2 regions of the Kribbella sancticallisti genome follow, and region 1 is predicted to be linked to the other one. Evidence: riboswitches for the same ligand, from Rfam matches in the RefSeq annotation. Region 1 holds a riboswitch; the other holds the start of a gene.
What was found. Region 1 has a riboswitch for S-adenosylmethionine ahead of ABD255_RS37660 (aminotransferase class V-fold PLP-dependent enzyme). Riboswitches for the same ligand answer to the same signal wherever they lie in the genome.
Positions count from the first base shown of each region.

Region 2: another riboswitch for S-adenosylmethionine. It lies ahead of thrC (threonine synthase); the one in region 1 lies ahead of ABD255_RS37660 (aminotransferase class V-fold PLP-dependent enzyme).

Region 1 covers NZ_BAAAOS010000058.1:119,281-122,679, reverse strand. Annotated here, with positions in the region: gene ABD255_RS37670 (DUF4184 family protein) at 1-450, opposite strand, end outside; SAM riboswitch class IV at 499-597, opposite strand; gene ABD255_RS37665 (DinB family protein) at 700-1,215, opposite strand; SAM riboswitch class IV at 1,355-1,469, shown strand; gene ABD255_RS37660 (aminotransferase class V-fold PLP-dependent enzyme) at 1,486-2,850, shown strand; gene ABD255_RS37655 (prolyl oligopeptidase family serine peptidase) at 3,006-3,399, opposite strand, start outside.
Region 2 covers NZ_BAAAOS010000007.1:350,193-353,591, forward strand. Annotated here, with positions in the region: gene ABD255_RS04800 (response regulator) at 1-137, shown strand, start outside; gene ABD255_RS04805 (ubiquitin-like small modifier protein 1) at 161-436, opposite strand; gene thrC (threonine synthase) at 433-1,701, opposite strand; SAM riboswitch class I at 1,715-1,853, opposite strand; gene ABD255_RS04815 (GlxA family transcriptional regulator) at 1,941-2,906, opposite strand; gene ABD255_RS04820 (cation:proton antiporter) at 3,062-3,399, opposite strand, start outside.

The DNA of each region.
Region 1 (3,399 bases):
CGAGGTGATGTTCGCGGTGAAGAAGTCCCAGTTGTGGCGGACGAAGTACCCGTCGTAGTGCGTGAACGAGTCCCACAGGACGTGGGTGAAGCCGCCGATGACCACGGACACCACGATCCAGAACACCCGCACCGGCGAGAACCCGCGGGGAGGCAACGGCAGTCGAGCGGCGAGGGCTGCCGGGGCCAGCGCGACCAGTGGACGGCGTAGTACGAGGTGGAAGACGAGGAGAGCCAGCAGCGCGAGCAGCGGATCCAGCCAGAACGCCGACGAGAACTTGTGCGTCAGCGTGAGCGTCAGATTCCCGTGGATGTGCATGGTGGCGAATCGGTAGAGCGGCCCGACGTACAGCAGATCCGGCGCCACCGCCCCAGCCACCAACGCTGACGCCACCAACGGCCTACGCACAAGCGGCAGAACAGCAGCAGGATGGGCTAGAGGGAACGGCACAGCCGCAGGTTAGAGCCCCAGGAGGTCGGCGGCGATGAAGCCGCTGCGGATCAGACCTGCCCGGTCCGGGGATGGTGATCGGGGATCAGATCGCCACGGACGGGTTGCCGGCCAGCAAGCCGGGGCTTCGCGCTGGCACTCATGACCTGCCGGCTCGGGTTCACCTTCGTGAGGTACCGGCCGCCGGTCCGACGCAAGGTGGGCCGCTGGCGATGGCCGGGCTGGGCTCGGTGGTGGAGCCGTTCTTCTTCAGGCGCCGGTGACGCCGTCCAGTTGTTCGCGGAGGAGGTCGGCGTGGCCGCAGTGGCGGGCGTACTCGCCGATCAGGTGGATGTAGATCATCCGGAGCGTGGACTCCTGGCCCTTGAAGGTGAAGCGCTCGTCGAGGGAGTGGCCGGCGGCGGCCTGGTCGGAGAGACCCCACTCCGCAATCAGACCCTCGTACTCCGCTTGCGCGCGGCCGGCGTCGATCAGCTCGAAGTCCGCGTCCTTGCCCAACGCAGGCGCGAAGAGCGGCTCGGCCGGGTCGGTGGCGAAGTGGATGCGGAACCAGATCCGCTCGACCTTCGTGAGGTGGCGGATCAGCCCGAGCAGGGACAGATTCGACGGCGGGGACGGGCGCTCGGCCAACTGCTCGGCGGTCAGGCCGGCGCACTTCACCAGCAGCGTCGTCCGGTAGAAGTTCAGGTAGCCGGCCAGGAGTTCCTGCTCGGGAGCGATCAGCGAGCCGCTCGGGCGCTCGATCTCGGGGGCGATCCAGGTCATCGGAGCATCCTCTCCCAGCCACCCGAAATTGCCCACGGCAATTGTTTCCCTGCACCCGATCTCACGATACGGCGCACAATCCCACGAAGTGAGATAGCTGCTGGCGCCATGACCACCTCGTTGGTTACCGTCTTCGGCAGGTCATGAGTGCCAGCGCGAAGCCCCGGCTTGCTGGCCGGCAACCCTCCTCCGCGGTGGGGTGCCCCGGGTGAGGACCCGGCCGTTCGGATACCCCGAATCGGCAAGTGCGGACCACCCGGGAGCAGAACCATGTCGATCCTCTCCATCCTCGAGCCTGCCAGCGCGACCCCTGCCAGGCCGTCCAGAACCAGCCTGACCACGGGCAACATTCCCGCCACTGTCGCGAGCGACCTGCTCGTACCGCTGGCCGACGGCCGAGTGACGGACTACGCGAACTTCGACCACGGAGCCAGCGCGCCGTGCCTGGAGTCGGTACGCGCTGCCGTCGAGGCCGCGCTGCCGTCGTACGCGTCGGTGCATCGCGGCAACGGGTACGCCTCCCGGATCACCACCCAGTGGTACGAGCGGGCCCGCAACGAGGTCCACACGTTCGTCGGCGCTCGCGAGACCGATCAGGTGATCTTCACCCGGCAGACCACCGACGCCCTGAACCTGCTGGCCCGCGCGGTCCCGGCCGACGCGACCGTGATCGTGTTCGAATCCGAGCACCACGCGGCCCTCCTCCCCTGGCCGGCCGAGCGAACCGTCCGCCTGCCGGCGCCCACCTCCCACCCGGCGGCAGTCACGGCCGTCGCCGACGCCCTCCGTACTGCGCCCGAAGGCCCGCGCCTCGTCGTCATCACCGGCGCCTCCAACGTCACCGGCGAGATCTTCCCGATCGCCGAGATCGCCGCCGTCGCCAAGGCCCACGGCGCCCGGGTCTGCCTCGACGTCGCCCAACTCGCCCCGCACCGCGAGGTGAACATCGAGCAACTGGACGTCGACTGGGTCGCCCTGTCCGGCCACAAGCTCTACGCCCCGTACGGCGCCGGCGCGCTGATCGGCCGGGCCGACTGGCTGAACGCGGCCGACCCCTACCTCTACGGCGGAGGCGCGACCGCAGCGGTGACACGCGACACCACCACCTGGAACGAGGGCCCGGCCCGCCATGAAGGCGGCTCCCCCAACGTCATCGGCGCGATCGCCCTGGCCGCCGCCTGCGCCGCGATCACGAAGCACCGCGAGGCGATCGAGCAGCACGAGCGCAGCCTGCTCGCCCGGCTCCGCACCGGCCTGGCCCAGATCGCGGGTGTCACGACGTACGACATCTTCGGCGCCGACGCGGACCGGGTCGGCACGGTCTGCTTCACCATCGAGGGCGTCAGTTCGATCTTGGTGTCTGCGGCGCTCTCGGCGGAGTACGGGATCGGTGTCCGGGACGGCAAGTTCTGCGCTCACCCGCTGGTCGGGCGGCTGCTCGCCGACTCGCCGGAGCACTGTACGGCGGTCCGCGCCAGCCTCGGCCTCGGCACCACCCGTGAGCACGTCGACCGCCTCGTGAACGCCATCCGCACGCTGGCCACCACCGGCCTCGCCGCGGAGTACGAGGAGTCCGCGCACGGCTGCCAGCCGGTCGGCGACCCCCGCGACCTCGAGGCTCCCAGGATCTGGTGAACCTCCCCCACTCACCAACCGCCTGAGCCCGATCCACCGCTCGGTGAAGGGCTGCGAATCCCCAGGGCCTGGTGAGAAGTCCGGCTGTAGACCTCCTGCACGGTGAGCGGCAAACGCCCGCAGGCCAAGGCACGGCTCGGACGATCTACCAACTACTACTGCGGCCGCAGGCCAGTGTGGTGAGCCGCGAACGCCAGCAGGTCGGCCCACTCCGCGGCGATCATGGCGGCCGGCTTGCCGAAGCCGTGGCCGGTGTTGACCTCGATGCGGCTCAGGACCGGGCTGTCGCCTGATTGGGCGTGCTGCAGCGTCGCCATGAACTTGTGGCTGTGCAGCGGAACCACCCGATCGTCGTGGTCCCCGGTGACAACCAGAGTCGCCGGGTACTGCGTACCGTCGCGCAGGTTGTGCAGTGGCGAGTAGGCGAGCAGGTCCTCGAACTGCGCCGGGTCGTCAGGCAGGCCGTAGTCCGAGGCCCAGGCCGCGCCGACCGTGAACAGATGGAAGCGCAGCATGTCCAGTACGCCGACGCCGGGCAGCGCCACCGCG
Region 2 (3,399 bases), on a different contig from region 1:
AGATCGCGGGGACGTTGTTCCTCGCCGAGGGCACGGTCAAAACCCACGTCAGCCGGGTGCTCGCGAAGCTGTCCCTCCGCGACCGCGTCCAAGCCGTCATCTGGGCCTACGAACACCGCGTGAACGGCGTCATCTGACAGACCGAACCCGCAGTACGGAGTCAGCCGCCGGCGACCGCGGGGATGATGGAGACCTCGCCGCCGTCCTTGATCGCGGTCTGCAGGCCGTCGTCGAAGCGCACGTCGTTGTTGTCGACGTAGACGTTGACGAAGCGGCGCAGTTCGCCGGAGTCGTCGAGCACGCGGGCCTTGATGCCGGGGTAGGAGGTGTCGAGGGAGTCGAGCACTTCGCTCAGTGTGGAACCCTCGACCGAGACCGAGGACGCGCCCTGGGTGTAGGGCCGCAGGATGGTCGGTACCCGAACGCTGACGCTCACTGCAGTCCTGCCTTCACGAAGGCGTCGTACGACGCTGGGATGGTCACCTTGGGGCCGACCCGGTCGGCCACGGCGTCGAGCGTCTTGAGCCCGTCGCCGGAGTTGATGATCACCGTCTCGGCGTCGGGATCGATCTGGCCGGTCGCGATCAGCTTCTTCAGCGTCGCGATGGTCACCCCGCCCGCGGTCTCGGTGAAGATGCCCTCGGTCCGGGCGAGCAACTGGATGCCTTCGATGACCTCTTCGTCGCTGACGTCCTCGATCACCCCGCCGGTACGCCGGGCCACGTCCAGCACGTATGGGCCGTCTGCCGGGTTGCCGATCGCCAGGGACTTCGCGATGGTGTCGGGCTTGACCGGCTTGACCACGTCGTGGCCGTCGCGGAACGCCTGCGCGACCGGGGAGCACCCGGTCGCCTGCGCGCCGTAGATCTTGTAATCGGTCGCGTCGACCAGGCCCAGCTTGCCGAGCTCGGTGAAGCCCTTGTCGATCTTGGTCAGCTGCGAGCCGGAGGCGACCGGGATGACGACCTGCTGCGGGATCCGCCAGCCGAGCTGCTCGGCGATCTCGAAGGCGAGCGTCTTCGAGCCCTCGGAGTAGTACGGGCGGACGTTGACGTTGACGAACGCCCAGCCGTCCTCCTCGCCCGCGATCTCGGAGGCGAGCTTGTTCACGTCGTCGTAGTTGCCGTCGACGGCGACCAGGGTGCCGCCGTACACGGCGGTGGTGATGATCTTGGGGCGCTCGAGGTCCTTCGGGATGAAGACGACCGAGCGGATACCGGCCCGGGCTGCCGCCGCGGCGACGGCGTTGGCCAGGTTGCCGGTGGAGGGGCAGGCGAAGACCTTCATGCCGAGCTCGCGGGTGGCGCTCAGGGCGGACGCGACCACGCGGTCCTTGAAGGAGTGGGTCGGGTTGCCCGAGTCGTCCTTCACCCAGAGCTTGCGCAGGCCGAGCTCGCGGGCCAGGTTGCCGGCGTCGATCAGCCGGGTGTAGCCGGGTTCGGTGTTGGGGAAGCTCGCCACGTCGGTGGGCACCGGCAGCAGCGGCTGGTAGCGCCAGATGTTCTTGGGTCCGGCTTCGATCTGCTCTCGCGTGATGGTCGGGAACTCGTACCCGACCTCCAGCGGACCGAAGCACTCCATACAGGCGTAGAACGGGCCGAGTTCCGTCTTCGCGCCACAGGCGCGACAGCTCAGGTGCGTTCCGTTGCCGAAGGCACCTTCACGGATGGTGTGGGTGGCGGACGCGGTGCTCAGGCTCATGGCGGAGTTTCCCTCCTCATCTTCCCCGGACCGGATCTCGGCGCGGGACGGATTTGGCACCGTTCCGCCGCGAGCGCCTCGGATCGAGGCGTCAACGGGGAGGGTTGCCGGGACTTCAACGGGCCGTTTCCCTCAGTCCCTCTGGATGAGCACTGCCGAGATTACCCAATCGGGTCCATATTGTGTCTTCCGTTCCCAACATCCGAGACAGCCGATCTCACCTGGGCGGCCTCACCGACTCAGCCCGCCCGGCGTTCCCGGAAGGTCCGCCGGTACGCCGACGGCGACGTCCGCAGCGCCCTGCCGAAGTGGTGCCGCATCGTCACCGGGGTGGCGAACCCCGCCGCCAGCGCGATCTCCTCGACCGGCGCGTCCCCCGTCTCCAGCATCGTCAGCGCCGCCTGCACCCGCTGCGCGATCAGCCATTTGGCGGGCGTCGTCCCGGTCGCGCGGCTGAAGTGCCGCAGGTACGTCCGCGGCGACAACCCCGCCTCCCGAGCCAGATCCGGTACGCCGATCGGCTCGGCCAAGTGCTCCAGCGCCCAGCCGAGACTCCGGGCAACGGGCGCGTCGTCCGGCTCGGGCGGAATCGGAGACTCGATGTACTGCGCCTGGCCACCCGCCCGGTACGGCTGGATCACCAGTCGCCGGGCGACCGCGTTCGCCACGGCCGCGCCGAAGTCCTTGCGGACCAGGTGCATCGCCAGATCCAGCCCGGCGGCGCATCCCGCACTGGTGAGCACGTCGCCCTCGTCGGTGTACAGCGGCTCCGGGTCCACCTGGACGGCGGGATAACGCTCGCGCAGGAGGTCGGCGTACCGCCAATGTGTGGTGGCGCGGCGACCGTCGAGCAGGCCGGCTGCCCCGAGTGCGAAGGCTCCCGAGCAGATCGACACGATCCTGGCGCCGCGGCGGTGCGCTTGCCGCAGGGCCGCGATCAGTTCGGGCGAGGTCGTGCCGCGGGGATCGGCGACGCTCGGGATGACCACAGTGTCCGCGGCGGCGAACTCGTCGAGCCCGTGCGGACTGCTGAGCGTGGCACCGCCGAGCACCCGGATCGACTCGGGCGTCTCCGTGCAGACCTTCAACTCGTACCAGGGCTGGTCGATATCGGGCCAGGCGAAGCCGAACACCTCGATCACGATGCCGGCCTCGAACGCCGTCATCCCGTCGTACGCCAGTACGGACACTGTCCTCAGAGGCATGTCGAAATCTTAGCGATAGTCGTCATCCACGCCACTTCTGCGCGAGCGCGCAGGCTCGGACGATGGAGGCATGTTCGAGAAGCTGAAGGAGTTCGCCGCAGGAATCCACGCCGCCGGAGCAGTCCGGCACGGCGTCGAGCCACCCGCCGGAGCGCTCAGGAAGACCGGTCCCGGCGGATATCGAGCATCCGCATCAGCGGAGTCGCCGCGACGCCGTGAACGACCACGCTCAGTACGACGGTGAAGCCGACGGTCGCCCACAGCCAGGGCAGGTCCGTACTGAAGTCCGCCCCGGCATAAGCCAGGTAATAGACCGATCCCACACCCCGTACTCCGAACGCGGCCGTCACCCACCGCTCGGATCTCCGCATCGGCGTCCGCAGCAGCGCGAGCCACGCGACCAACGGCCGAACCACCACGACCAGCAGTACTCCGATCGCCGCGCCGGCCAGGGTCAGCGGCTTGAGCAGGCCACCGGTGATCGCGACGCCGA